DNA from 4 places in the Rhizobium sp. NLR8a genome. Region 3 is predicted to be linked to each of the others. Evidence: predicted binding sites of a transcription regulator. Region 3 holds the regulator's gene; each other region holds the start of a gene.
What was found. The regulator PhoB, encoded in region 3, activates phosphate uptake and scavenging genes when phosphate is short. The targets are predictions, from matches to a motif close to TGTCATNNANCTGTCAT.
Positions count from the first base shown of each region.

Region 1 (7,339 bases), on a different contig from region 3:
CCGGCCTGTCGCGAAAACGGTTGACCACGTCGAGCGCGGCCTCCACCTCCGTCAATGCAGGGCCGAGCCGCTCCAGCAGACCCTTGCCGGCATCGGTCGCAACGACGCTACGGGTCGTGCGATTGAAGAGCCTGACGTCAAGATCGGCCTCCAGGCGACGCACCGCTTCGCTCAAGAAGGAGGCGCTGCTGCCACTGGCGCGCGCTGCCTCGCGAAAACCACCCGCCCGCGCCACTGCGACGAAGGCGTTGAGGTCACTCAGGTCTGCTTTCACTGTTCGCCACTCCGCACAGCCTGTGCGCATTGTACTCGGTTATCATACGCACCGCCAAGGAGTAAGTTTGGCCTCATCTCTTGAAAGGAGCGAGATCATGTCCATCATAAATCAGTCCGACACATTCACTATCGGCGACCGCACGGTGAGGCGACTTGGCTATGGCGCCATGCAGCTTGCAGGGCCTGGCGTGTTCGGTCCGCCCAGGGATCATGACACCGCCCTGGCAGTGCTGCGCGAGGCGGTCGCAAGTGGTGTGAACCATATCGACACCAGCGATTTCTACGGCCCGCACGTCACCAATCAGATCATCCGTGAAGCGCTCCATCCCTACGGCGACGATCTCGTCATCGTCACCAAGGTCGGCGCGCGGCGCGGCACGGACGGATCCTGGATTCCGGCCTTCTCGCGCCAGGAACTGACGCAGGCGGTTCACGACAATCTTCGCAACCTCGGCCTTGATGCGCTTGATGTCGTCAATCTCCGGATCGCATTTGACCTGCATCGCCCGGCCGAAGGCTCGATAGAAGCACCCCTTGCGGTTCTGGCCGATCTCCAGCGGCAGGGTCTGATCCGTCATGTGGGCTTAAGCAACGCCACATCAAAACAGGTCGCCGAAGGCCGCGGGATCGCCGAGATCGTCTGTGTGCAAAACCAGTACAATCTGGCGCATCGGAACGACGACCGGCTGATCGACGATCTCGCCCGTCAAGGCACCGCCTATGTACCCTTCTTCCCGCTCGGCGGATTTACGCCGCTGCAATCGTCCACGCTCTCCAATGTCGCCGCACGCCTCGGCGCCACGCCGATGCAGGTGGCGCTCGCCTGGCTGTTGCGCCGCGCACCCAATATCCTGCTGATCCCGGGCACGTCGTCGCTCGGCCATCTCAGGGAAAATCTCGCTGCTGCCGGATTGGTGCTACCGGATGATGCCGTTGAGGAACTGAATCATATGGCTGACATCGCGGCCTGACAGCTGCCGGCGGCGCAATCGTTGCGCCGTGTTCTCGCGCGGCGTAGCGAGCTTGCCGGACCTGCCGGCGCAATCTGTCGGTCGGCAGCACCTTGTTGGCTGCGCCAACCGGCCGGTAAACGAGAGCATCAGGATGGCTTCCGTGTCAGAAGCTCATAAGCCACCAAGGCCCCTGACATCGCCAGAAAAACGACGATTGCCAAAGGATAATTGGCACTGGCGTTCGGATCGGCAAGCTTGGGAAGGCCGATAACAGTGCCGGCGGCCAGAATCGCCGAGAGCACAACCTCCTGAACGATTAATCTCCAAAAGCCCGTCATGATCAACCTCCTGTCATCTCCGTATTATCGGCCGAAGGACGCTCAGTCTTTATACTTCACGATGCAGCCGTTGGGAAACACACGTTGACCGCACGGTGGCAGTGACCATGCGGTCTCGGCTTCAACGCTTCGGCAGCCGACTTGTTGCAGCTATGCTTTCAATAGCGCTCCGGTACGAGCATTTCAGGCGGAACCGGCGCCCTGATGTAGTCGGCATGACGGATACGGCCCGGCAGCTGGATCTCAGGCTTCGGCACATCCTCATAGGGAATCTGCTCGAGAAGATGGGCGATGCAGTTCAGCCGCGCCCGTTTCTTGTCGACGGCCTGCACCACCCACCAGGGCGCTTCCCTGGTGTGTGTGCGCGCCAGCATTTCTTCCTTGGCCTTGGTATATTCCTCCCAGTGGATGCGGCTTTCCATGTCCATGGGCGAAAGCTTCCACTGCTTCAGCGGATCGTGGATGCGCATCTTGAAGCGGAATTCCTGTTCCTCGTCGGTGATCGAGAACCAGTATTTGATCAGCACGATGCCGGAACGGACGAGCATCCGTTCGAATTCGGGCACCGAGCGGAAGAACTCCTCGAGTTCGTCAGGGGTGCAGAACCCCATCACGCGCTCGACGCCGGCGCGGTTGTACCAGCTGCGGTCGAAGAGCACGATCTCGCCGGCGGTGGGAAGATGCGGGACATAACGCTGGAAATACCATTGATGGCGCTCCCGTTCGGTCGGCGCAGGCAGTGCCACGGTGCGGCAGACGCGCGGGTTGAGCCTTTGGGTCACGCGCTTGATCGCGCCGCCCTTGCCGGCCGAATCCCGGCCTTCGAAAAGCACCACCACTTTCAATTGCTTGTACTGGACCCAATCCTGCAGCCGCACCAGCTCATGCTGCAGCCGGAACAGCTCGCGGAAATAGATCTTTCGATCGAGCGTCTGCTCCGCGGGTTCCGTCATTCCTTCGACGACCAGATCGTCCAGCCGGTCTTCCTCCATCTGCATTTCCAGCTCCTCATCGAAGCTGTCGGCGATTTCGGCCTTTATCCGGCTGAGCTGGTCCTGATGTGTTTTAGACATGGGCTTTCCCTTCCTGCTCAGTTGACAGGAGCATGTCACTGCAAAGTTAGTGTGACGGTTGGATAACCCAAAGCTCGTTCACTTGTTCGCCTCTTTCGCCACTCCACATGCCGGCGAACTTCTTCGACGCCGCTCACGACGAGATGGAGGCGGGACTAGAGCAGCCCCGTTCGGTAGTGGTCGACAAGGTTGCGGCAGGCGCGGATCGTCAGCGCCATGACGGTGAGCGTCGTGCCCGCGATACCGCTGCCCGGGAAGGCGCTGGCGTCGGTAACGATGACGTTCGGGGCATCCCAGAGCTGGTTGTAGGGATTGAGCACCGAGGCTTCCGGGCTTTCGCCCATGCGCGCGCCGCCAGTTTCATGGATTGCCGCGCCCATGCACATGGTCTTGCGGAACCATTTGCGAAACATGAAGCGGCTGAAGGCATCGGCGTCGGGAAAGGCGCCCCTGCCCATCTCCTTGAGGCCGCTGGGAGAGCCGATGAATTCCAGGTCGCCGCCGACCTCCCGGATCATGGCGATCAACGCCTCCTGCTGCCGGCGAAGCAGCCGCTGCTCCTCCTCCTGCATGACGCAGCGAATGTGCGGCACCGGAATGTTCCAGGCATCCTTTCGCTTGCCATCGAGGGTGATGCGATTGTCGGCATAGGGCAGCATGCGGCCGAAGCCGAAGAAGGCGAGACGCGCATCGGTCTCCTCTGAAACCGGCGCCCTGCCGACGCTGCCCTGATAGTCGAAATCGCCGCGGGCGGCGTCACCCTCGCCGAAGCGCGGGATGAAGATCCCACCCGACGGATTGTAGAAAGGATCGACAGGAGCGGAATCGTCAACGGCCCAACCCTTCGCCTTGGAAAAAGAGCCGAAGGCGAGGCATGGAAGCTGGTCCATGAAATAACGCCCGAGCCCGCCCGAGCTGTTTCCGAGTCCATCAGGATGTCTTGCCGATGCCGAGTTCAGCAGCAGCCGCACGCTCTCGATCGGCGAGGCGGAGAGCACGACCGTCGCGGCACGCGCCGTCGAAACCTTGCCCGTATTGCGATCGATGAATTCCGCACCGGTGGCGCGGCCGGTCTTTTCGTGGGTGGTGATGCGACGCACGATGGCGTCATAGCGGACTGTGAGCCGCCCGCTCGCCTTTGCCTCCCGCAGCGGTCGCGGCATGCGTTCGGCGTCCGGCGCGATATAGCGCCAGGAGACGACGCGCCGTTCCGGCCAGCGGCTTTCCACTGCCTGCTTGAAGATCTGTTCTGCGGGCGTCAGGCTTGCCGGTTTCGCATAGAGGCCGTCCGGCAAGGTCGGCACATCGTCCCTGTTGCCGTACAGCCCGAGATAGGCCTCCACTTCGTCGTAGAAGGGCGCAAGCTCGTCATAGGAGACCGGCCAGTCCACGCCCTTTCCGCTGCGCGAGCGGATCTTGAAATCATCGTCGGTCCAGCGCAGCAGCACGCGGCCGAAACTGTGCAGACGCCCGCCGCCCTGGCGGCCGCGGATCCAGAGAAAGGGCTCACCCTTCGGCGTCGTATAGGGGTTCTTGCGATCGTTGACGAAGAAGTGGCTGAAGCGTTCAGTAAAGAAGGCCGACCGCGCCTGGATCGGCTGCCCCTTCAGTGTGGCGCGTGCGCGCTCCCAGATATTGATGCTGCTTGCCGGCGCCTTCTTGCGCGCCGGATCGAAATCTCTGGGGCCGACGGCCGGCCCAGCCTCGAGCAGCAGCACCGACAGTCCATGGGCCGTCAGCTCTTTGACGGCAAAGGAACCCGCAGCGCCGGAGCCGATCACCAGCGCATCATAAACGATCTCAGACATGTCTCTTTCAAATCCTGTCCTGGGGCAATTCCTCAAAGCAGCGTGAGACGCGTCCGGAATTGCGGGAAAGCGCAGGGATGGCGCGTCATAGCCGCGATCCATCGGCGGCGAAGAGCGACGCCTTGGCGATATCCAGGCCCGGAGCCACGGCATCGCCCGGCTTGACGTCGACGTCGCCCATAAGACGAAGCGAGAGGCTCTGCTCCGTCCAGTCGAACCAGACGACGGTATCCGATCCCATCGGCTCGACGACGGAAACGTGGCCAGGAATGGTGGGCAGCCCGCTTACCACCCCGTCGAGCACAAGATGCTCAGGGCGAATTCCTAATGTAACAGGCCCTTCCGCCACCGCGGCCCGGAAAGCATATCCCGAGAGATCGACGGCCAGCCCGTTGCTCCGGAAGAGCAGAGTGTCGCCGTCGCGTTCGATCCGGCCCTCGATGAAATTCATGGCCGGAGCACCGATGAAGCCGGCGACGAAGAGGTTGGCCGGGCGGCGGTAGATCTCCGCCGGCGAGGCGAGCTGCTGGATGACGCCATCGCGCATGATGGCGATGCGATCGGCGAGCGTCAGCGCTTCGACCTGATCATGAGTCACATAGATCATGGTATTGCCGAGGCTCTGATGCAGCTTTTTGATCTCGACGCGCAATTCGTTGCGGAGCTTGGCGTCGAGATTCGACAGCGGTTCGTCGAAGAGGAACACGTCCACTTCCCGCACCAGGGCCCGGCCGATGGCGACGCGCTGGCGCTGACCGCCGGATAGTTCGGCGGGGCGTCGATCGAGCAGCATATCGAGGTGGAGGAGGGCGGCGGTGCGGGCGACGCGCGCTTCGATCTCGGCCTTCGGCAGACCAGCGACGCGAAGCCCGAAGGAGAGGTTTTTGCGCACCGACATGCGGGGATAGAGCGCGTAGGACTGGAAGACCATGCCGATGCCGCGATCCTTCGGCTCCTCCCAGCTGACGTTCCTGCCTGAGATCCACACCTCGCCCGCCGTAATGTCCTCCAGGCCGGCAATGGCGTTCAAAAGCGTCGACTTGCCGCAGCCGGAAGGGCCGAGCAGCACCAGGAACTCGCGGGGCGCGACGTCGATCGACATCTTCTCGATCACCGTGTGGTGGCCATAGGCGATCTTCAGGTCCTTGACGGAGACGGCGGATTGCATGGAAGCGTTACCCCTTGACTGCGCCGGCGGCGATGCCGCGCACGAACCAGCGGCCGGACAGAAAATAGATGGCGAGAGGGACGATGGCGGTGAGAATCGTCGCCGCCATGTTCACATTGTAGGTGCGCTCGCCCATCGTGGTATTGACGATATTGTTGAGCTGCACGGTCATCGGCAGGTTGTCGCGGCCGGCGAAGACGAGACCGAGCAGGAAGTCGTTCCAGATGCCGGTGAACTGCAGCATGGAGACGACGACGACCATCGGCACGGCGATCGGCAGCATGATTTCGAAGAAGATGCGCCAGAAACCGGCGCCGTCGACGCGCGCGGCCTTGCAGAGCTCCTCCGGCACGCTGACGAAATAGTTGCGGAAGAGCAGCGTCACCAGCGGCAGACCGAAGATGACGTGGACGAGAATGATGCCGGCGAGTGAATTGTAGAGGCCGATATTCGCCATGCCCCGGACCATCGGATAGAGGAAGATCTGATAGGGGATGAGACCACCGGCCATTAACAGGCCAAAGAGCGCATTCGCCCCGCGCGGCCGCCAGAGCGACAACGCATAGCCGTTGACGGCGCCGATGAAGACCGAGATCGCGACGGCGGGAACGGTGATCGCCACCGAATTCCAGAAGCCGCTGCGAATGCCGACGCAGACAGTTCCCATGCAGGCGCCCGACCAGGCTGTCACCCAGGCGGAGAAATCGAGCGTGGCGGGCAGGGCAAATATCTGCCCGAGTCGGATTTCGTCCATCGACTTCAGCGAAGTGACGACCATCGTATAGAGCGGCAGCAGGAAGAAAAGGGCGGCGCCGACCAAGAAGGTATAAAGGCCGATGCGTCCCGCGGTGATCCGTGCCGGCTTCGGCCCATTCGGGTGAGGCTGGTTCATCACGCCCCACCCTTTGCCTGGTTGCGCATGTGCATCGCGTAGCGGAACGGCGCGACGGCGATGATGACGCCAAGGACCAGCACCGTCGCGCCTGCTGTGGCAAGGCCGAGATTCTGGCGCCCGAACAGATTATCCATGATGAATTTCGCCGGCACTTCGGTGGCATTGCCGGGGCCGCCGTTGGTCATGGCGACGACGATGTCGTAGGTCTTGATCACACCCATGGCGAGCAGCATGCCGGCAGCGGCAAGCGCCGGTCCGAGCTGGGGCAGGATGATTGAGACATAGATGCGCCAGACGGGAATGCCGTCAATGCGCGCCGCTTTCCATTGCTCGGCCTCGATGCCGCGTATGCCGGCGAGCGCAATCACCATGACGAGCCCGGCGCCCTGCCATACGCCGGCAAGCACCAGCGCATAGATCGCCATGTCCCGATTGACCACCCAGTCGAGGACGAAGCCTTCCCAGCCGAGCGAACGCATGCTCGCCTGAATGCCGAGCGTCGGATTGAGCATCCATTGCCAGATCAGCCCGGTCACCACGAAGGACATGGCGTAGGGATAGAGAAAGATCGTCCTGAAGGCGCTTTCCAAGCGGATCTTGCGATCGAGGGCGGCGGCCAGCAGGAAGCCGAGCACCAGACAGCCCGACACATAGAGTACGCCGAAGATCAAGACGTTTTGCAGCGAGGCGAGCCATTTGGCCGAGGCGAAGAGCTTGGAATATTGCGCGAAGCCGACATAGGTCGAAGATGGAAAGAGCGTGGAATTGGTAAAGGACAGCCGGATCGACCAGGCCATCGTGCCGATGAAGACCACGACCGCGGCGAAC
Region 1 covers NZ_JABDWI010000012.1:149,710-157,048, forward strand. The annotation lists gene HJC04_RS23155 (LysR family transcriptional regulator) at 1-274, opposite strand, end outside; gene HJC04_RS23160 (aldo/keto reductase family oxidoreductase) at 372-1,247, shown strand; gene HJC04_RS23165 (hypothetical protein) at 1,376-1,567, opposite strand; gene ppk2 (polyphosphate kinase 2) at 1,726-2,640, opposite strand; gene HJC04_RS23175 (GMC oxidoreductase) at 2,796-4,448, opposite strand; gene HJC04_RS23180 (ABC transporter ATP-binding protein) at 4,534-5,616, opposite strand; gene HJC04_RS23185 (carbohydrate ABC transporter permease) at 5,624-6,508, opposite strand; gene HJC04_RS23190 (carbohydrate ABC transporter permease) at 6,508-7,339, opposite strand, start outside.
Region 1: ppk2 (polyphosphate kinase 2) is a predicted target of PhoB. The motif match lies at 2,692-2,708, and genes of this name have one in related genera.

Region 2 (7,339 bases), on a different contig from region 3:
CCGAAGCCATCGTCAACATCCGCGTTGTCAGGACCGACATCCATTACATGGCTCTGAACACCAATCTGCGCTGCAGCCGGCTTGGCGAGGAAGGCAAGTCGATCAATGTCGTCACCGCCGAGCTGCGCATCTTCGCCGGCAAGCTGGATGAATCCGCCGATGCCATCGTCAACGGCCTGCCGGCGCTCGAAGCCGCTGCCGGGCGCGCGGCTCCCGCCACGGACGCTGCGGCCGGCGGACTGGACGAGAGCCTGACCTCGGCTGTCGGCAACATCCGTTCCGCGGCCAATGTCATGGAAAACGAGCTGAAGGTGCTCGCCGAAAACGGCCGCGAGGTTGCCGCCAAGATCGGCCTGCTGATCGGCAAGCTCGACTTCCAGCACGAACTCGGCGATGTCCTTGCCCGCTGCGCCGATGTGCTCAAAGGCGTCGCCGGCATCGATGTCGCCGATATTTCTGACCTCGCGGAGGCCATCGCACCGCTCGACCGCAAGATCTTCAAGCTCTACACGATGGTCCAGGAGCGAAACATTCATCGCGACATCATCCCGGCAAGCAATGAAAACATTACAGCGCCCGCCGAGACCGCCAAAACCGAAAATGACGTGGATCTTTTCGCCGACGCGCTTTTCTAGCGCATGTCTCGCAAAACTGTGCAGCGGTTTGCGATAAAGACATGCGGAAAACCAAAGACCGAGAGCATGATAAGCGAATCTGAAGGATCACGACATGCTTTAGAGAATGAAACACGCGGCGGCTATCGCCGCCGGAATTTGTTGGCGGCATCGATCGCCGCCTTCTGTTGATCGTCCTCGATCCCGAGATAAAAATCTTCCAGCGCCGGATCGGCAAGCCCGGCACGGCGCGACAGCACATACCACTTCGCCGCCTCGATCGGATTCGGCGGCGTGCCGATGGCGTTGATGTAGAGATGGGCAAGCTTGTTCTGGGCAACGACATTGCCGCCATTGGCGGCAAGTTTCAGCCATTCGAAACCCTTGACGTAATCCCTGGGACCACCGACGCCGTTGACGAGCCAGATGCCGAGATCGAGCTCGGCTGTGTCGAAGCCGGCGCGCGCGGCGCGCGCCATCCACTCGCGGGCGAGCTGCTTCTTTTCCTCCGGCAGATCCTTCAGCGTCGCATAGATCTGCGCCACGGCATATTGCGAATCCGCAATGCCCTGCTCGGCCGATTTCTCGTAAAACGGTAGCGCGAGCTTCAGCCCCTTTTCGCCGGGATTGTCGGCGACAACAATCTGCGCCCAGTTGAATTCGGCCGAAGGATTGCCGGCTTCGGCCGCCTTGCGCATATAGTCGTCGGCTTTGACCTTGTCGCGCGGCACACCTTGGCCTTCCATCAGCATGAGCGCATATTTGAACATCGCCGCAGGATCGCCGCCTTCGGCCGCCTTGCCGTACCAGAAGGCAGCGCCTTTCACGTCCTTCTTGACGCCGAGGCCTTGCGAGAGGATTTCGCCGATCAGCGTCTGCGCCGCCGGATCGCCGAGCTGCGCGCGCGGCAGCGCCTTGTCCATCGCCGCCAGATAATAGCCGCGCTGATAGGCGCCGTACGCCTCGTCGATCGGACCTTTGTAATCTTTCTCGGGCGGGAGGTCGGGCAGCTTCGCGCCCATGCGATCAAAAACGCCGACACCGTCCGAGGGCTTCACATCCCCGTTGGTGTGCCGGTCGGTACGAAAGCTTGACGCCGGCGCAGCGCCGGGCTGGCTGATGACGCTGTCCGGTGCCTGCGCCACGGCGATATCAGACCCGCCCGCAGTGAGGGCGACTATGCTGGCAAGCAGATATTTCAAAGGGCGGGCGGGCAGGATCGGCATGAGCGGGATTTCAATCCTCAAACCGTGGCGCTTTTTCGTCAAGCAGAGCATTGATCTCGGCAACGATGGATGGCGCTCGGCCGGGCTCCCCGAACACCGCCAGCCGCAGCGCCACGAACTCTGCTCCGGTCTCGGCAACGGCAAGAGCCGACACGGGATCGGTGCCGCCCATGACGATGCAGGGGATTTCGATCATTGAGGCCCACCATTCGCCGAGCGCGAGGTTCTTGGGATGCGCCTCCGGCTTGATATCCCCATCAAGCTTGCCGAAGAAGATATAATCCGGCCTGACTTCGCCGATCTCCAGCGCATTGTGCCGGTCGCTGGCATTGCCGCCGCCGACGATCAGCTTCGGAGCGTGTTTGTCGATCGCCTCCGACAGTGCCTGCGCGTTGCTGGTTATATGCAGGCCATCGGCCTTCGCCCGTCCCGCCACGCGGCTGTCGCCTGCAATCAGCGCGGCGGCCCCCGCATCCTGAATCACCGGCACCAGCTTTTCGGCATGTTTCTGGAAGGCGCCGTCGTCGAGCCCGTATTGCGGCACGATGACGGAGGCGACATCGCCGCCCTTCAGCGCATCGGTGACGATCCTTGCCTGTTCATCGGCGTCGGCAATATCAGGGACGATGAGCACCAGGCGGCAGCGGTTTTCGGGTTCGGTCATGAGGTCTTTCCGTTTCCTGCGAATTCCCTTCTCGAAAAGACGGATCCGCACTCGTTTTGTGTGAGTAGTTCCGTTAGAGGAGGCTTGCAAGAGGAGGACGTCGAAAGCATGCCGCAGGACTTGTCATTCTACTACGCCGCCGTGCCCGCGGTTCTGCTTGTTGGTCTCGCAAAAGGCGGCATGGGCGACGCTTTGTCGCTGATCGGCCTGCCCTTTCTCGCCCTGGTCGTCTCGCCGCTCGAGGCGGCGGCAATCCTGCTGCCGATCCTGGTCTTCATGGACATGATCTCGCTTGTCATCTGGCGCAGGCATGGCGATTGGGCGACGCTGAAGATCATGCTGCCGGGCGCAATTCTCGGCATTGCCCTCGGCTGGGCGACCTCGGCGCTTGTTCCCGGCAATGTCCTGCGCGTCGTCATCGGCGCGGTGACGATCCTCTTCTGCCTGCGCTATTTCTGGAACAATTTCGGCCCCGGCGCCAGCAAGACGATCCCCCCGCACGGACAGCGGCCGGTCGCTGCCGCCCTCTGGGGAACGTTTTCCGGATATGGCAGCTTCGTCGCCCATGCCGGCGGCGCGCCGTTTCAGATCTATGCCCTGCCGCTCAAACTGGAGCCGCGCGAATATACCGGCACCAGCGTGCGCTTCTTCGCAATCCTCAACGCCATCAAGCTCATTCCCTACTTTGCCCTCGGCCAGCTCGACACGCAGAACCTTGCGACCTCCGCCACGCTCTTGCCTTTCGCGCCGCTCGCCACCCTTGCCGGGGCCTGGTGCGTGCGCCGCATGAAGCCGCAGATCTTTTATCCTTTCATGTATGCGATGGCGCTGATCGCGGCCTTTCTGATCATACGCGAGGGCCTCGGCTGGTAAGGGCGGCAGTACGCTGCAATGCACAATTTCCTTGCTGCAACGGCCGGTTTGACGTAGCGTTTCTGCCATGTCGAACACGGACCCCTTCTCTGCGATTGCCGACCCGAACCGGCGCTTTCTGCTGGAGGAATTGCGGCGCGCGCCGCGCACGGTCAACGAGCTTGCCGAGGGCCTGCCGATCAGTCGGCCCGCTGTCTCGCAGCACCTGAAGGCACTGCTCGACAGCAATCTTGTCTCCGTGACCTCGGAAGGTACGAAACGCATCTACGCGGTCAACAACCGCGGCTTTGACAAGCTCAATCTGTGGCTGGATCAGTTCTGGGCCTGACCGCGCCTCCGATCACACCCCTGACGCATCATAAAAACGCCCTTTTGCCGCAAGCAGACGCAAACGCGCCAGCCGCGACGTCACAAGCATCGGGCTGGCGCAATTCTGGTGTGATCACCGGTTCTTGCAAATTTTAGGCGGAATGGATGGATTTACCTCTTGCGCAAGATGATCGCCCGGCGACCCTTGGGAAGATTAATGGACGGATGACTTGAGACGCTGAATCTCGTCCTTGATGCGCAGCTTGCGGCGCTTGCATTCGGCAATTTCTGTATCGGAGATAGAAGGAGCTGTTCTGAGTGCATGCAACTCCTCCTCGAGAGCAACATGCTTTTTCTGGAGTGATTCAAGATGAGCTTCAACTGTCATTTGACCCTTCCTTCCTCTTACCCTCCCCGACCATCGTCGTCGGGGATCAAGGTGTCAACGGGCGGACTGTGACATATTTTTGAAGGCTTGTCGAAGGCCAAAAGATGAAGATGCGATGGCAAATTCATGATCACGACTAACTAGCCGTTACCCGTATTTGGTGATAGGAGCTTGCGGAAATCATCGGCAGATCGGACAAGGTCCGTGGACGATAACGGGGAATGCATATGGCCGATCAGGAACAGGCGGAAATCAGGCTCATGGTGGCGCGTCTGCGCCAGGAGCACGAGGATTTCGACGCTGCGATCAACGCCATGATCGAGACCGGATGCGACGCTCTGCGAATCCAGCGCATGAAGAAGAAAAAGCTCGTCATCAAGGACAAGCTCTCCAAGCTGGAAGACCAGATCGTTCCCGACATCATTGCCTGAAAGGAACCGCCGCAGGATGACAGATAGACCACTCGTCGCCATCATCATGGGCAGCCAATCCGATTGGGAGACCATGAAGAACGCGGCCGACACGTTGGAAGCGCTGGAAATCGCTTATGATGCGCGCATCATCTCAGCGCATCGTACGCCCGAGCGCATGATGAATTTCGCCAAGGGCGCCCGTGCGGAAGGCTTCAAGGTCATCATCGCCGGTGCTGGCGGTGCGGCGCATCTGCCGGGCATGACCGCATCGATGACGCCGTTGCCGGTCTTCGGCGTGCCGGTCCAGTCGAAGACCATGTCCGGCCAGGACAGCCTTCTTTCCATCGTGCAGATGCCGGCCGGCATTCCGGTTGGGACCCTCGCCATAGGCAAGGCGGGTGCGGTCAACGCCGCTCTTCTCGCCGCCGCCGTGCTGGCCCTTTCCGACGAAGAGATTGCCGACAGGCTCGACGAATGGCGCGAGCGCCAGAGTGCTGCCGTCGCCGAATATCCAATGGACAACCAATGACCATAGGAACAATCGGCATAGTCGGCGGCGGCCAGCTCGGCCGCATGCTGGCCATCGCCGCCGCCAGATTGAATTTCCGCACTGTCATCCTCGAGCCGCAGCTCGACTGCCCCGCCGCCCAACTGGCGAACCGGCAGATCGTTGCCGCCTATGACGATCCGGCGGCACTGGCCGAACTGGCAGACGCCTGCGACGTCGTCACCTACGAATTCGAAAACGTGCCCGTCGCAGCCGCCGAAGCGCTCTCGGCAAGCATCGCCGTCTATCCGCCTGCCAAGGCGCTTGAGGCCGCCCAGGATCGGCTCGTCGAAAAACGCTTCCTCAACGGCTGCGGCATCTCAACCGCTCGCTTTCATGCGGTCGACAGCCAGGCAGATCTCGAAACCGCGCTGAAAGATTTCGACGGCCAGGGCGTGCTGAAGACCCGCCGCCTCGGTTATGACGGCAAGGGGCAGAAGGTTTTCCGCTCGCCCGCCGACAATCCTGACGGTGCCTATGCCGCGCTCGGGGCCGTGCCGCTCATCCTCGAAAGCTTCGTCGCCTTCGAGCGCGAGGTCTCGATCATCGCCGCGCGTGCCGCGGATGGGACGGTCGTCTGCTTCGATCCCGCCGAGAATGTCCACCGCAACGGCATCCTCCATACCTCGACCGTTCCGGCCGCAATCTCGGCGACGACAGCGGAGGCCGCTCGTCGATCGGCCGAAAAGATTCTCGCCGCGTTGAACTATGTCGGCGTGATCGGCATCGAATTCTTCGTGCTTGCCGATGGCGGCCTGATCGCCAACGAGATGGCGCCGCGCGTCCACAATTCCGGTCATTGGACGGAAGCCGCCTGCGTCGTCAGCCAGTTCGAGCAACATATCCGCGCTGTCGCCGGCCTGCCGCTCGGCAATGGCGAGCGCCACTCCGACTGCGTCATGCAGAATTTGGTCGGTGACGATATCCTTGCCGTCCGCGACTGGCTGCAACGTCCCGACACGCTGGTTCACCTCTATGGCAAGAGCGAGTGGCGCCCCGGCCGCAAGATGGGTCATGTCACGACATTGGCGCCGAAATTGCCGGTTTCGCGGTGAGAAACGGTCCTGCGGCTTGGGAAAAACACCGTCACGTGGTTGACACGCTGGAGGTGACGAGGTATCTGCACCCCCACCTAAAGAGCGCGCCCCGACGGCGCGCTTTTGATTGTTAAAGTTACGGGCGAATGTGAATTCCCCCATAGAGATCGCGGATCAGAAAAATGAAGATCAAGAATTCGCTCAAGTCGCTCAAGGCTCGTCACCGTGACAACCGTCTGGTTCGTCGCAAGGGCCGCATCTACATCATCAACAAGCTGAACCCGCGCTACAAGGCTCGTCAGGGCTGATTGCGCGAATCCGGATTGTGCGCCGCGCAGATTGCGCCGACGGACATCCGGTGGGTCGCTGCGGTGATCACGTCTAATTTGTTTGATCTTCGGCGCTGGCGGGCTAATATGTCCGCCATGCGCTTTTTTGCTTTGACGTCAGCGGTGCTGCCGCTCGCCTTCATCCTCTCCACCTCCCCGTTCCCGGCCACCGCGGCGGAAAACAACGTCATTGTCGAGCGGAGGGATGCCAATAGTTCGCCGAAGCAGCGTCTCGACCAGCTCTTCAGCCAGCTGAAGCGCGAGCGTGATCCTGACAAGGCCAGCAGCATTGCCAACGAAATTCGTCTGGAATGGAATGATTCCGGCAGCGCGACCGTGAACCTACTGATGCAATGGGCCGACAAGGCGATTGAGGAAAAGCGCAATCCCGCCGCTCTCGATTTCCTCGACGAGGCGATTGCCCTCAAGCCCGATTATGCCGAGAGCTGGAATCGCCGCGCCACGCTGAATTTCGTCATGGGCAATTACCGCAAGTCGATGTCCGACATCGAGCATGTGCTGGATATCGAGCCGCGCCATTTCGGCGCGCTCTCCGGCATGGCCGCGATCCTCAGCAATTCCGGCAACGATCAATTGACCCTGAAGGCCTGGGAACGGTTACTCGATATCTATCCCGCCGATCGCACTGCGCAGGAGCAGGTCAACATGCTTGCGGAAAAACTCGCCGGCAATCGCACCTGAAGCCGGCCGATCAAGCTTGACCTTCGGCCGGAGCGCGCAATTTTAGAACCTGTCGAGGGCAATTTGACGCGACCGCCGCCCCTCGCAAAATCCATCGACTGTCGCCGTTAAGATCATGCTTGCCGAAGTTTCCGCCCTTCTTGCCCCGCTCGCAGCCGCCATCGGTTACTCTTCTTATAAGGCGCGGCAATTCGAACGGACCTATCCGAATATCGGTGAATTGACGGATGTCGGCGG
Region 2 covers NZ_JABDWI010000006.1:233,749-241,087, reverse strand. The annotation lists gene HJC04_RS13455 (chemotaxis protein) at 1-635, shown strand, start outside; gene HJC04_RS13450 (tetratricopeptide repeat protein) at 758-1,840, opposite strand; gene HJC04_RS13445 (thiamine phosphate synthase) at 1,851-2,504, opposite strand; gene HJC04_RS13440 (sulfite exporter TauE/SafE family protein) at 2,613-3,377, shown strand; gene HJC04_RS13435 (helix-turn-helix transcriptional regulator) at 3,445-3,705, shown strand; gene HJC04_RS13430 (YdcH family protein) at 3,901-4,074, opposite strand; gene HJC04_RS13425 (YdcH family protein) at 4,302-4,505, shown strand; gene purE (5-(carboxyamino)imidazole ribonucleotide mutase) at 4,522-5,016, shown strand; gene HJC04_RS13415 (5-(carboxyamino)imidazole ribonucleotide synthase) at 5,013-6,089, shown strand; gene ykgO (type B 50S ribosomal protein L36) at 6,254-6,379, shown strand; gene HJC04_RS13405 (hypothetical protein) at 6,488-7,102, shown strand; gene HJC04_RS13400 (alpha/beta fold hydrolase) at 7,218-7,339, shown strand, end outside.
Region 2: HJC04_RS13425 (YdcH family protein) is a predicted target of PhoB. The motif match lies at 4,179-4,195, and genes of this name have one in related genera.

Region 3 (7,339 bases):
GCGAGCTGTTCGACGTCGACATCCCCGCCTTCTCGCTTGACTCGCCGGGGCTGCTGCGCGTGCTGAATTGAGGGCAAGTTCCTCCCGCTCAAGAGATTGCCGAGACCCGCCCCTCATTCGCCTGCCGGCACCTTCTCCCCGTAAACGGGGCGAAGGGACCATGCCGCGATCGATCTGTCCCCGCCGACCTCTCGCAGGGCACGTCCCCTCGCCCCATTTACGGGGAGAGGGGCAGCTCTCAATGCTAACTGAGCCTATTCCGCCGGCTGAAGCTCGGCTGCTTGGAAGCGGTAGGTGGTCGAGCAGAATTCGCAGGTGACGGATATCTCGCCGTTTTCCTGGCTGGCCTCGATCTCCTCGGCGGTGAAACCCTTCAGCACGTTGCCGATCTTTTCCCGCGAACAGCTGCAGCGGTCGAAGACGGCGCGGGGCTCGAAGACGCGCACGCCGCGCTCGTGGAACAGGCGGAACAAGAGGCGTTCGGTGCCGACCTGCGGATCGGTCAACTCGTCGGCATCGATGGTCTCGACCAGCGAGCGGGCTTCGGTCCAGGCGTCATCCTCGCCATGCGGACGGTCGCCGTTATCGCCGTCGCCGCCGTGGAGATCGGGCTGGCGCATGCGCTCCGGCGCCTCCGGCAGGAACTGGGCAACGAGGCCGCCTGCCCGCCAGCGGTGGCGCGGCTTGCCGGCATCGTCACGGTCGAAGAGTTCGGCCGCAGCCAGGCGCACCCGCGTCGGGATCTGCTCCGACTGGCGGAAATAGACGCCGGCGATCTCCTCGAGCGAGGTGCCGTCGAGCGCGACAATACCCTGATAGGGCTGGGCGAACTTGCCCTGATCGATGGTGAAGGCGAGCACGCCCTTGCCGAGCAGTTGCTCCGGCTCGGTCTCGCCTGAGGCAATCGCCTGGTCGAGCAGCGCCCGATCGAAACGGGCGTAGGCGCGCACGTTCTCCGGCGTCGAGAAATCGGCGACGAGCAGATCGACCGGGCCGTCGCCCTTGGTCTGCACGGTGAACTTGCCGTCGAACTTCAGCGAGGTGCCGAGCAGCACCGTCAGCACGACGACTTCGGCAAGCAGCCGGGCAACGGGCGCGGGATAATGATGGCGCTCGAGGATGGCATCGAGCATGGGGCCGAGCTGGACGGCGCGGCCGCGCACATCCAGACCCTCCACCTGAAAGGGGACGACATGATCATCGCCGGCGAAATCGAACTGGCCGAGGGCGGCTGCAGCTTCTGCCATGGCTTTACTCCTAGTTTCGGGAGCGGCGGCCAAAGTGTCCGGCGCTCGCGCAGTCGGGCCGCAAGCTTATGACTCGCAACATCCGATTATGGTTCAGATCGCGCCCAGGCACCAAGCAAGAATCGATTTCTGCGCATGAAGACGGTTTTCCGCTTCATCGAAGACCACGGATTGCGGGCCGTCGATCACCTCGTCCGTCACTTCCTCACCGCGATGCGCGGGCAGGCAATGCATGAACAATGCATCGCTGCCGGCCTTGGCCATCAAGGCCGCATTGACCTGATAAGGCTGGAAGACGTTGTGACCCCGGGCCCGATGTTCCTGATTCATGGAGACCCAGGTATCGGTCACCACGCAATCGACGCCTTCGACCGCACGGTCGGCATCATGGCAGAGCATGATTTCGGCGCCCTCATTGCGGGCCCAGTTCAGATAGTGATCCTTGGGCTCCGAACCAAGGGGGACGGCCATGTTCATGCGGTAGCCGAAGCGCGCCGCCCCTTCGACCAGCGAATGCAGCACATTGTTGCCGTCGCCGGTCCAGGCGATGGTCTTGCCCTTGATCGGGCCGCGATGCTCCTCGAAGGTCATGATATCGGCCATGATCTGGCAGGGATGGGTATCGTCCGTCAGCGCGTTGATGACAGGCACGGTCGCATGTTCGGCAAGCTCCAGCAGGCGCGAGTGCTCGGTGGTGCGGATCATGATCGCATCGACATAACGCGACAGCACCTTGGCGGTGTCGCCGATCGTCTCGGCGCGGCCGAGCTGCATTTCGGTGCCAGAGAGGAACAGCGTTTCCCCGCCGAGCTGGCGCATGCCCACGTCGAAAGAGACGCGGGTGCGCGTCGACGGCTTCTCGAAGATCATCGCCAGCATCTTGCCGGCGAGCGGCTTGTCGCCCTTGCCGGCCTTGAAGGCCTGCTTGCGGGCGAGCGCGTCGTTCATGATGGTTCTGAGGTCGGCCGATGTGACGGCCGAAAGATCGAGGAAATGTTTAGGAGCCATGTTCTTACCTGTCGTGCGCCCGAAGGCGGCGATCCCTTCAAGCCGTCTTCTTGATCTTGGCGGCGCGGATGCTCTCGGCGGCGCGCTCGAGGCGCACAAGCCCTTCGCGGGCTTCCTCGGCAGTGACCACCAGCGGCGGAAGAAGGCGGATGACGTTGTCGCCGGCCGGCACGCCGAGCAGATGCGCGGCGCGGATCGCCTGCAGCAATTCGGCCGAGGGAACCGCAGCCTTGACACCGAGAAGAAGCCCTTCGCCTCGGATATCCTCGATCACATCGGGATAACGATCCTTGAGCGAGGCCAGTCCCTGGCGGAAGACGAGCGCGACGTCGCGCACATGCTCAAGGAAGCCATCGGCGAGGATGACGTCGAGCACGGCGCTGCCGACCGCCATGGCCAGCGGATTGCCGCCATAGGTCGAACCATGCGTGCCGGCCTTCATGCCGGAAGCGGCCTCGGCGGTTGCAAGGCAGGCGCCGAGCGGGAAGCCGCCGCCGATGCCCTTGGCGACGGCCATGATATCAGGCGTGATGCCGGACCATTCATGGGCAAACAGCTTGCCGGTACGGCCGACGCCCGTCTGCACCTCGTCGAGGATCAGCAGCAGGCCATTTTCGTCGCAGATCCGGCGCAGCGCCTTCATGAATTCGCTGGTGGCGGGACGCACGCCGCCCTCGCCCTGCACCGGCTCGATCAGGATTGCGGCCGTCGCATCGGTAATGGCGGCACGCACGGCATCGATGTCGCCGAACGGCACCTGATCGAAACCCGGCGCCTTGGGGCCGAAACCTTCGAGATATTTCTCCTGGCCGCCGGCGGCGATCGTCGCCAGCGTGCGGCCGTGGAAAGCGCCTTCGAAGGTGATGATATGGAACCTCTCGGGATGGCCCTTGGAAAACTGATAGCGGCGCGCCGTCTTGATGGCGCATTCGAGCGCCTCGGCGCCCGAATTGGTGAAGAACACCTTGTCGGCGAAGGTGGCGTCGGTCAGGCGTTTGGCCAGGCGCTCCTGGCCGGGAATTTCATAGATATTGGAGAGGTGCCAGACCTTGTCGGCCTGCTCCTTCAGCGCCGCGACCACATGCGGGTTGCCGTGGCCGACGGAGGTGACGGCGACCCCGGCGCCGAAATCGAGATAACGCTCGCCGCTCTCGGCGATCAGCCATACGCCCTCGCCTCGCTCGAACCGCAGCGGGGCACGAGAATAGGTGTCGTAAAGCGGCGCGGCTTCAGCCATCGCGGGTCTCCCGTTCAATGTTGTCATGCGCGGATTCCGGCTAACAAAACCAGGTCCGAAAAATCAAAAATGCCGCCTTTCGGCGGCGAGCGGTACTATTTCCTTTTCGCGCTGCAATGTCAACAAAACTGCGGCCTTAGCGTATGCCGCAAGCTTGTACAGGGGCACTTTCGGCCTTCAACAGGCATTATTGCAGAAATGACACGCAGAGGCAGCAAGTTGGGGAAAAACTTGAAATTCGATTCATCCGGATTCCCGCGACTCTTGTCACGGAGTCAGCCTCACACTAGGTTAAAGTTCAATTACTAGACTGCATGCGGCGGAACTAGTCACCAAAATTGATCAAGCGTTTCTTGTTTCGGAGGCTTCCGGGACAACGGTGAGGGATTCTGCCATCACCAACGCAAAAGGTGGAGACAGGGCATGAACTGGACAGACGAGCGGGTCGAGAAACTCAAGAAGCTTTGGGCCGAAGGACTGAGCGCCAGCCAGATTGCTGCGCAGCTTGGCGGGGTCAGCCGAAACGCCGTTATCGGCAAGGTGCACAGGCTCAGCCTTCCCGGCCGCGCCAAGGCCGGCGGCACGGCCACCGCGGCGCGCACGCCGAAGCGCCAGACATCCGCGCCGCGCGCGCCGAACTACGCCTCCCGGATCGCCACCCGCACCGTGACCCGCCAGCAGGGCGCAACCCTGCTGAAGGAAGAGATCGAGATCGATACAGTCGAGGAAATGGAATATGTGCCGAAGGGCAACGTGGTGGTGCCGATTTCCCGCCGCCTCGGCCTGACGGAGCTCACCGAACGCACCTGCAAGTGGCCGGTCGGCGATCCGCTCAAGGAAGATTTCCATTTCTGCGGCTGCGAATCCCCGGACAATTCGCCCTATTGCAGCTATCATCAGAAGCTTGCCTATCAGCCGATCAACGAACGCCGCCGGGCGGCGGCGCGGGTCAGCTGAGCGGACCGGTATAGCCAGACATAAAAAACGGGCCGCCGTTTCTTATTCGAGTGGGAAGTGACCTTTGCGTTTAGCAACCCCCACACTCCGTCATGCCAGGGCTTGACGGAGGAGAGGTGGCGCCGGGACAAGTCGGCTTTGCAGGCGCGATGGAAAGGTGGTGCCGAGACGCATAAGCCTCGCCGGCGCAACGACGCTGGCTCCGCAGCGGCGACGATGGACGACAAGGCGGGCCTCACAAGCCGTACTGCCGTGCGTTTGGCGGGAACGCCAACCCCACACTCCCTCAGCCTTCAGGCCTCCATCGAATAACCGGCGCCGCGGACGGTGCGGATGACGTCCTGCATATTGGAGAAATTCAGCGCCTTGCGCAGGCGGCCGACATGGACGTCGACGGTGCGTTCGTCGACATAGATGTCGTGGCCCCAGACGCCGTCCAGCAGCTGCGAACGGGAAAAGACCCGGCCCGGCGACGACATCAGGAATTCCAGCAGCCGGAATTCGGTCGGGCCGAGGCGGACTTCGCGGCTCTTGCGGTGGACACGATGGGTTTCGCGGTCGAGCTCGATATCGCCGCATTTCAGCACCGAGGACAGCACCTCGGGACGGGCCCGACGCAGCATCGCCTTGACGCGGGCGACGAGCTCGGGGGTCGAGAAGGGCTTGACGACGTAATCGTCGGCGCCGGTGGACAGTCCGCGCACACGCTCGCTCTCCTCGCCGCGCGCCGTCAGCATGATGATCGGCAGCCGCTCGGTTTCCGGCCGCATGCGCAGGCGCCGGCAGAGTTCGATGCCGGAGACGCCGGGCAGCATCCAGTCGAGGATGAGAAGGTCGGGCGTGCGCTCCTGAAGCCTGATCTCGGCCTCGTCGCCGCGCAGGATGGTATCGACCTCAAAGCCTTCCGCCTCAAGATTATAGCGAAGAAGCACGCTCAGCGCTTCCTCGTCTTCAACAACTGCGACTCTCGGGATCATGCGTGTCCGTCTCCTCGCGCACAAGCCTTAAACCGGGACGATTTAAGCAGGCGTCCTGCGCAAATTCAGAAATTGGCTGCGACCTCTTTGCGCGCCCCGAACGGGCGCGCACGCAAGTGACTGGTCCGGGCGGCTGGCCCGGGCGGCTCGTTCGGAACAATTATTCCGTCGCGGCGCCGACGGTGTTGGCACTGTCATCCTTCGGACGATCGCCTTCCGGCTGGGCGCCCGTCGCCATGTAGTAAATCGTCTCGGCGATGTTGGTGGCATGGTCGCCGATGCGCTCGATGTTCTTGGCGCAAAAGAGCAGATGCGTGCAGCTCGTGATGTTGCGCGGATCTTCCATCATGTAGGTCAAGAGCTCGCGGAACAGCGAGGTGTACATCGCGTCGATCTCGTTGTCGCGTTCGCGGATGGCGGTCGCCTTGTCGGCGGCGCGTGTCGTATAGACGTCGAGCACTTCCTTGAGCTGGACGAGCGCCAGCTCGGAGAGGTGCTCGAGGCCGCGGGCGAGCTTGCGCGGCACGCCTGTGCTCTGCACGGCGATGACGCGCTTGGCGGTGTTCTTGCCGAGGTCGCCGACGCGTTCGAGATCGGCGGCGATGCGGATCGAACCCATGATCTCGCGCAGGTCCGAGGCCATCGGCTGACGGCGGGCGATGGTGACGATCGCCTTGTCGCCAATCTCGCGTTCGGTGTGATCGAGGATCACATCGTCGGAAATGACCTTTTGCGCCAGCGCCGTATCGCCGTTGACCAGCGCCCGGACGGATTCCGCGACCATCTGTTCGGCCAGGCCGCCCATTTCGGAAATCCGCCTGGAGAGGAACTTCAGATCATCATCATAGGCGGAATAAATATGTGTCGATGCCATGGGGCTTTGTCCTCGAATAACGGAAAGCTTCGTGTCGCCGGGATCAGCCGAAGCGACCCATGATGTAATCCTGGGTGCGTGGATCGTCGGGGTTGGTGAACATCTTGTCGGTGTCGTTCTCCTCGACGAGGTTGCCGAGGTGGAACATGGCGGTGCGCTGCGAAACACGCGCGGCCTGCTGCATGGAGTGGGTGACGATGACGATCGTGTAGTTCTCGCGCAACTCGTGGATCAGCTCCTCGACCTTGGCGGTGGCAATCGGATCAAGGGCCGAGCAGGGTTCGTCCATCAGGATGACCTCCGGGCTGACGGCGACGGCGCGGGCAATGCACAGGCGCTGCTGCTGACCGCCGGAGAGGCCGGTGCCGGATTCGTGCACGCGGTCCTTGACCTCGTTCCACAGGCCGGCGCGCTGCAGGCTGCTCTCGACGATCTGGTCGAGATCGGCCTTCGACTTGGCGAGACCGTGGATGCGCGGGCCGTAGGAGACGTTTTCGTAGATCGACTTCGGGAACGGGTTCGGCTTCTGGAAAACCATGCCGACGCGGGCGCGAAGTTCGACCACGTCGATATCCGGATCATAGATGTCGTCGCTGTCGAGCGTGATCTTGCCGGTGACGCGGCAGCCTTCGATCGTGTCGTTCATGCGGTTGAGGCTTCGCAGGAAGGTCGACTTGCCGCAGCCCGAGGGGCCGATCAGGGCGGTTACGGTGTTTTCGCGGATGTTCAGGTTCACGTCGAAAAGCGCGCGCTTCTCGCCGTAATATACGGAGACATCCTGTCCAATCATTTTATACGGGACGTTGCTCATCTTCTGATCCAGCGCCTTTTCAACTGCAGCTTCCGTCAGCATGTTCATGATGTTTAACTCCGTTTACCAGCGGCGCTCGAAGCGACGACGCAAGAGGATGGCGCCCATGTTCATGACGATCAGGAACAGGAGCAGGACGATGATGGCACCCGAAGTACGCTCCACGAAGGCACGTTCGGCCTCGTTCGCCCACATATAGACCTGCACGGGCAAGGCCGTCGAGGGCTC
Region 3 covers NZ_JABDWI010000004.1:275,150-282,488, reverse strand. The annotation lists gene apaG (Co2+/Mg2+ efflux protein ApaG) at 1-71, shown strand, start outside; gene HJC04_RS09580 (Hsp33 family molecular chaperone) at 255-1,247, opposite strand; gene argF (ornithine carbamoyltransferase) at 1,341-2,255, opposite strand; gene HJC04_RS09570 (aspartate aminotransferase family protein) at 2,293-3,492, opposite strand; gene HJC04_RS09565 (GcrA family cell cycle regulator) at 3,916-4,449, shown strand; gene phoB (phosphate regulon transcriptional regulator PhoB) at 4,743-5,426, opposite strand; gene phoU (phosphate signaling complex protein PhoU) at 5,587-6,300, opposite strand; gene pstB (phosphate ABC transporter ATP-binding protein PstB) at 6,344-7,159, opposite strand; gene pstA (phosphate ABC transporter permease PstA) at 7,175-7,339, opposite strand, start outside.

Region 4 (7,339 bases), on a different contig from region 3:
CGAGCGCGTTGCGCTGCGGCTCATTGAGCTCGTCGAAGTCCTGGCCGAGGATCTTGATCGTGCCGGAGCGGCGCGGCAGCAGCCGCAGCACCGTGCGCATCAGCACCGATTTGCCGGTGCCCGACGCGCCGACGAAGCCGAGGATCTCGCCGCGATAGATATCGAGGTTCAGTTTGTCGAGCACCACCTTGGAGCCAAAGGCGACGGTGACGTCGCGCGCCGAAAGCACGACATCCCTGCCCTGTCCTTCGCTTTCTATCGGTTGCTCGTCCACGCTGCCCGCCATGCTAGAAATCGATCGCTGCATAGAACATCGCAAAAAGCCCGTCCATCAGGATGACGACGAAAATCGCCTTCACCACCGAGGCCGTCACATGCTGACCGAGCGACTCCGCACTGCCGCCGACCTTCAGCCCCTCGACGGCGGCGACGATGCCGATGACGAGCGCCATGAACGGCGCCTTGATCATGCCCGACAGCACGGTCGACAGCGTAATAGCCTCGTGCAGCCGCGCCAGGAAATTGGCGAAAGTGATGCCGGAATAGCCCCAGGCGACGACCGCAGCCCCCGCCAGCGACGCGAAGTTCGCCAACACCGTCAGCAGCGGCAATGCAATGGTCAGCGCCACCAGCCGCGGGAAGATCAGCACGCCGATCGGGTTCAGCCCCATCACCTTCAGCGCGTCGATCTCCTCGCGCATCTTCATCGAGCCGATTTCGGCGGTAATCGCGCTGCCGGAACGACCGGCAATCATGATCGAGGTCAGCAGCACACCGATTTCGCGCAGCTGCAGAATTCCAACCAGATCGACAACGAACACCTCCGCCCCGAAATAACGCAGCTGGAAGGCACCCTGCTGGGCGATGATCGCACCGATCAGAAATGACATCAGCAGAATGATCGGAACGGCACGCACACCCATGTGATCGATCTGGTTGACGATCGAGGCCGGCGAGACGCCGCTGCCGCGGCCGAGCTTCATTTGCGCGCCGCGCACCGCCGAGCCGAGGATATACATCGAGGCGGCGAGATTGTCCCAGATGTCGTAAGTCATCTTGCCGATCGGCGCCAAGATGCGCGCGGCAAGCGAGACCTTCTCCTTCTGTTCCGGCTCCGGTTTGGCTGGCTCCTCCGAAAACATCTCCAGCATTTCGTCGATATGCGGATTGGTGCCGACGAAGCGCACCGTGCGCCCGGCCGCTTCCTCCTCCTTCTTTAGCCGGCAAAGAAGCCAGATACCGGCAGTATCGATGTCCGATACATCAGAAAGGTCCAGCGTCAGATTGCCGATCTTCTCTCGCCGAAGCTTATCGAAGTCGCGCAGCACAAGATGCACATAGGCGCTGCGCCAATTGCCGCTGAGACGAACATGCTGCCCCGAACCATCTGGCCGGTCGTCCACTTGCAGTGAGGCGGCGTTGCGATTCTCGGCGTTCAAGATACTTGTGTCTTTCAAGGCTTACGGCGACATTGCCGACTCGCGAAGCGGATCGCCGCCGGCGCGTCAATATACAGAAGCAACGTCCAATTTCCATGCTCGCAGGATAGCAATAATGCCGCGCACCCTCGATATCCAGATGAATTCCTTTCCGATTGCCGGGACCTTCACCATCTCGCGCGGCGCGAAGACGAAGGCCGAGGTCATTACCTGCACAGTCACGGAAGAAGGCGCGCAAGGGCACGGCGAATGTGTGCCCTACCGCCGCTACGGTGAGACCATGGAGAGCGTCTTCGCCCAGATCGAGGCGGCGCGCCCGCTGATCGAATCCGGCATTTCGCGCGACGATCTCTTGTCGGCGATGCCGCCGGGTGCGGCACGCAACGCGGTTGATTGCGCTCTCTGGGATCTCGAAGCAAAACGGACGGGCCAAACGGTCGCCGCCCGCCTCGGCCTCACTTCGCTCAAACCGCTCACGACAGCCTACACCATCTCGCTCGGTGAGCCGGACGTAATGGCCGCGCAGGCGCGCGAACATGCCGGTCGCGCTCTGCTCAAGGTCAAGGTGGGAACCGGCGACGATGAAAGCCGCATCCGCGCCGTCCGCGCGGCGGCACCCGAAGCTGCGATCATTCTCGACGCCAATGAGGGCTGGCCGGAGGCGGTGCTGGAACGTCATCTGCAGATCGCCGCAGAGGCGGGTGTTGCCCTCGTCGAGCAACCGCTGCCAGCGGGCCGCGATGCGCTGCTTGCCGAAATCCGCCGCCCGCTGCTGGTCTGCGCCGACGAGAGTGTGCACCACACCGGCGATCTCGCAAGCCTTGCCGACCGCTATGATGCGATCAATATCAAGCTCGACAAGACAGGCGGCCTCACCGAGGCCTTGGCAATGAAGACCGAAGCCGAGAGACTCGGCATTTCGATCATGATCGGCTGCATGGTCGGCACCTCGCTCGCCATGGCGCCGGCCGTGCTGCTCGCGCAGAATGCCGATTTTGTCGATCTCGACGGCCCGCTGCTGCTTGCCCACGACCGCGAGCCCGGCCTGCGCTACGCCGCTTCCCTGGTCTTTCCGCCGGAAAGCGCCCTCTGGGGCTGAAGATAATAGGCTGAGATGACGATCCCGAGGCCCGTAAGAGCGACGAGCGCCATGACGTAATAACTGACGAGACCGAGCCAAGCGTAGAGATAACCCGAAGCGATGGTCATTAACCCCATCGCCATGCCGACATAAAAGAAATAGGCGCCCTGCGCCGAGGCCTCCTGCGTCTCCTGCACTGTCGCCACGATCCGCCGCTGCACGCCGGTATGCACGAAGGCATAGGTGAAGCCGTGGAAGCATTGCAGCAGAAAGAAGCCGGCAAAGCCGGCATTCATGGGAAACAGGATCCAGCGGCAGACGCTGACGGCGCAGCCGAAGCGGATTAGGGTCCAGGCAGTGAAGCGCCGATTGAGCCGCTTCGACAGAAAGAACACCGTCACCTCCGAGGCAACGCCGGCGCTCCAGAGCAGGCCGACTTGCGTGCCGGAAAAGCCGAGCTGATGCCAATAGATCGAGGAGAAAGCATTGAGCACGGCATGGCTCGACTGCTGGATGGCGACGCCGATCAGAAGCAGCAGCAAATGCGGTTCGCGCAGGCCGCTGCCGGTGGCGGCAGGAAGGTCGATCGGCAGACCGCGCCGCCGGGTCGGCCCGATACGCGGACAGAAGATCGCCATCACTACCGTCATCATGAAGCCGAACACCATGACGATGAGCACCATGCCGCCGCCCCACCGGCTGATCAGCTGACCGCCGACCAGCGTCGAGACGATGAAGGCGATGGAGCCCCACACGCGCATCGACCCATAATCGAGCCCCCAACGCCGCACGCCTGAAATGACGATCGATTCGACCACGGGCACATAGGGCGCAAAGCTGGCGCCCTGCAGCGCGAAGACGATTGTCACCGGCCAGAAGCTGGTCGACCAGTAAAGCGCGATCGCCGTCAGCAGCGACAGGCTCCCCGACCAGAGCAGCACGGTGGCGCGCTCCTTCATGCGGTCGGCGATCATGGCGACGACAGGCGCCACCAAGACTCGAACCACCATCGGTATGGCGAGGATAATGCCGATTTCATGGTCGCTGAAACTATGGGTTTCCAGCCATACCGGGAAGAATGGCAGCACGACGCCATTGACGAGCAGCGGCGCGCAATAAGACAGCGCACTGAGCAGCCGGAAGCGCGGCGGCGCTCCCTCACCCGGGAAATGTTGAGCGGGAATCATCTGTGGACCTGAAGGAAACTGGATGTTTTCCTAACACACCACCCGGGGGGCGCCTATTGCGAGAAATAGCCGTCCGGAAACGTTTTAGAAAATAAATATGGCCTGTTACCTCGCGGTAACGGCTAAATTGCCGGCGAGCCGCCGCGACAGCGACGGCCGTAAAATCACGCCGCCTGCGGGGCGAGTTCCGCCTCTTCGGTACTCTCGATGGCGGTAAGCGCCGGTACGGCGGTGGCAAGCGCCCGCCAGGTGATCAGTTCGAAGGTGCCGTCGGCATGTTCGGCAACCGCCGTGCAGCTTTCCACCCAGTCACCCGTGTTGATGTAGCGAATGCCGTCCATATCCTGGATCATGGCGTGGTGGATGTGGCCGCAGATCACGCCGTCGGCGCCGCTCTTGCGGGCCTCTTCGGCTACGACGCGCTCGAACTCGCCGATGAAATTGACCGCGTGCTTGACCTGCAGCTTCGCCCAGGCGGAGAACGACCAATAAGGCATGCCGAGGCGGCGGCGTACGGCCGCGAGCAGGATGTTGATGCGGATCGCCGTATCATAGGCCCAGTCGCCGAGATAGGCGAGCAGGCGGGCGTTGCGGACGACGACATCGAACTCGTCGCCGTGCAGGATCAGGTATCTCTTGCCGTCCGCGCCGTCATGCATCATACGCTCGACGACCTCGATGCCGCCGAAATGCATGCCCGGGAAGTCGCGCAGAAATTCGTCGTGATTGCCTGGGATATAAACGACGCGCGTGCCCTTGCGCGCCTTGCGCAACAGCTTCTGGACGACGTCGTTGCAGACCTGCGGCCAGTACCAGCTGCGTTTCAGACGCCAGCCGTCGACGATATCGCCGACGAGCACGATGGTGTCTGCCTCGTGGTAGCGCAGGAAATCGAGCAGGAAATCAGCCTTCGCGGCCTTCGAGCCGAGATGAATATCGGAAATGAAGAGCGTGCGGAAATGTCTGGGTTCCATCATGTTTGTCACGAACAGTGCTCGTGCCCCATCTTTCATCTAGCCCTCCAAAACCAGACTCGTGTTTCAGGAAGATGACAAGCTGGGGAAAAGCCCTGCAGACCGACCCATACCGTCTGGATGGTAAACGCCGGTCCCGTCGGTCACGAAGGTCGCAAAACCGAAATCGGAAATCCGATCACCATAATTTCGTGCCGCGAGGTTCTAGATCTTTCCCGCATGCCGAGAATCAAATTAACAGCAGGTGCCGATTTGGCGTATCCTTGGGGGTTGATGATGCATGTCCACACCGCGACGATAATGATTTCTATTGCAATACTTGCAGGCTGTGCACCGACGCAGCAGGATTATGATGCGACCGTCACGTTGCTGCAAGGCAGCACCAGAGCGAGAAATGAGTTCGTCAAAGTTTGCGCAAAGGATTTCGATGCAAATGCGCGTCGCACCGCCGGGATCGTGACAAACGTCTCTGACAAGGACGCTCCGAGGGTCGCCTGCCAGCGATATCTGGCGGCCGCGATCTCCGGTCGGGCCACGTATCAGGATCTGCTCGACATCAAGGCTCACCGGTTTACGCCAAAGCTCGTCAAGATCTTCCAGGGCCGCTGATAGCGCGGAAGCCCCTCCCTCGCTCCTTGATTTTGGAACCGAGTGAACAAGATCGACGGGCCAAGCGGATTGGGGCAAGCGGCGACCAAACGCTCGCCCCCTTTTCCGACCGACGATATTGCCCTGCCAATCGAGCGCGTTCATGATGACGACGATTCCATATCCGATGAAGCGGGGATGGCCGATGCGTCTCTTTCTCGTTCGCCACGGCGAATCCCTCGGCAACATCAACGAACAGGCCTACCGTCAGTTCGGCGATCATAACGTGCCGTTGACCGAGTGGGGCTATCGCCAGGCGGCGGAGGCAGGCGCTGTCATCGCCTCGTACCTGAGAGGGCTGCCGAGCGAGGGATTCCAGAAGCTGCATATCTGGTATTCGCCGTTCCTGCGCACGCGCCAGAGCAAGGATGCGCTGCTCGAAGTGCTGCCGGAAAACTTCGTCGGCGATGTCAGGGAAGATTATCTTCTGCGCGAGCAGGATTTCGGCCTCTTCACCGAAATCTACGATCATGCCGAGCAGAAACAGAAATTCCCCGAGGAATTCGAAAAATGGGCGAGGCTCCGCAACAACAGCGGCAAGTTCTATGCACGGCCGCCGGACGGCGAAAGCCGGGCGGACGTGGCGCAGCGGGTGCGTCTCTTTCTCCAGACCGTCATGCGCGAAGCCGAGACCGGCGACCACAATGTCGCGATCGTCGGCCATGGCGTCACCAACCGCGCGGTCGAAATGAATTTCCTGCACCACTCCGTCGACTGGTTCGAGCGATCCGACAATCCTGGGAATTCCGACGTCACGCTGATCGAGGGAACGCGTTTGCAGGGCTACGACACGATCCTGCTCCACCAGGCCGCCGACCGGCAGCCGGGACAGGAGGACAAACTGCGCGATGCCTATGGCGCTGACGTGAGGATGACGCCGAAGTGCGGTGGGTAAACCGTTCCTGAGTTCGCGCACTCATCCATGTGCACGAGGTTCGGCCAGTCCCAGGCAAATGTGAATTCAAGCAGAGATTGGTGCCATATTCACTTGCGGCACAGAGTTGCAGATGGTTCATTTTCCCGAAATAGCTCGTGAGACATTCTGAAAGCTCTATTTCAACACTGCCATCCGCATGACGGTTCGGAGACGATGAAGGAGAGATGTCGAAATGACGAGGAGATCAAGTCTCGTACTGCAAGAAGTCCGTCGGCTAAACGCAAGGATGATGGCCGCGGCCACAGGCTCGCCGGATGAACGGTATGAACGCATTTTCGACCTTGTACCCCGCGAAGCCTTCCTTGGTCCCGGTCCGTGGCATATCGCCGTCCATCCTTGGAAGAAATCCTACCGGCATCGCTACATTGAAACTCCGAGCGACGATCCGGTGCATGTTAATCAGAACGTGCTGGTCGCACTTGATCGGACGAAGGGCATCAACAACGGCGAGCCCCTGTTGCATGCAGGTTGGCTCGGGAGCGTGAATCCACAGCGCGGCGAAGTGGTGACCCATATCGGAGCAGGCACTGGCTACTACACCGCAATGCTCTCGATGTTGACGCTCCCATACGGCAGCGTGCATGCCTTTGAAATCGATGACAATCTTGCTGAGCGTGCGCGTGAGAACCTCGTTCCCTTCGAAGGGGTTTCGGTTACTCATGGTGACGCTACTGTGCTGACGCTGCCGTCATCCGACGTGATCTACGTGAATGCCGGCGTTGTGGCCCCGCCAGCACATTGGCTCGAATCATTGCGTCCAGGCGGTCGTATGATCTTTCCTTGGCGCCCGAACGAGGATGTTGCCGTCACGATGCTCATCACTCGAGGTCAATCGGAATTCTCGGCGCAGCCATTAATGCCAGCTTGGTTCATTCCCTGCATTGGCGCAAGTGACCCTCGCCAGAGCCTTAGAGTCCCGGATCGCACCGGCGCACGAACCATCCGCTCCGCCTGGCTCACCAGAGATCGCAAACCCGACGAAAGCGCCGCCGCGATCTTCCGCGACGTATGGTTCTCCAACGATTCCGCAGCTCCAACCACAGTTGCCACGTAATTCGCAATTCCGCGAAAAG
Region 4 covers NZ_JABDWI010000017.1:93,384-100,722, reverse strand. The annotation lists gene HJC04_RS28090 (ABC transporter ATP-binding protein) at 1-286, opposite strand, end outside; gene HJC04_RS28085 (MlaE family lipid ABC transporter permease subunit) at 288-1,457, opposite strand; gene dgcA (N-acetyl-D-Glu racemase DgcA) at 1,555-2,538, shown strand; gene HJC04_RS28075 (MFS transporter) at 2,490-3,707, opposite strand; gene HJC04_RS28070 (UDP-2,3-diacylglucosamine diphosphatase) at 3,872-4,684, opposite strand; gene HJC04_RS28065 (hypothetical protein) at 4,955-5,290, shown strand; gene HJC04_RS28060 (histidine phosphatase family protein) at 5,475-6,224, shown strand; gene HJC04_RS28055 (SAM-dependent methyltransferase) at 6,496-7,320, shown strand.
Region 4: HJC04_RS28070 (UDP-2,3-diacylglucosamine diphosphatase) is a predicted target of PhoB. The motif match lies at 4,745-4,761, and genes of this name have one in related genera.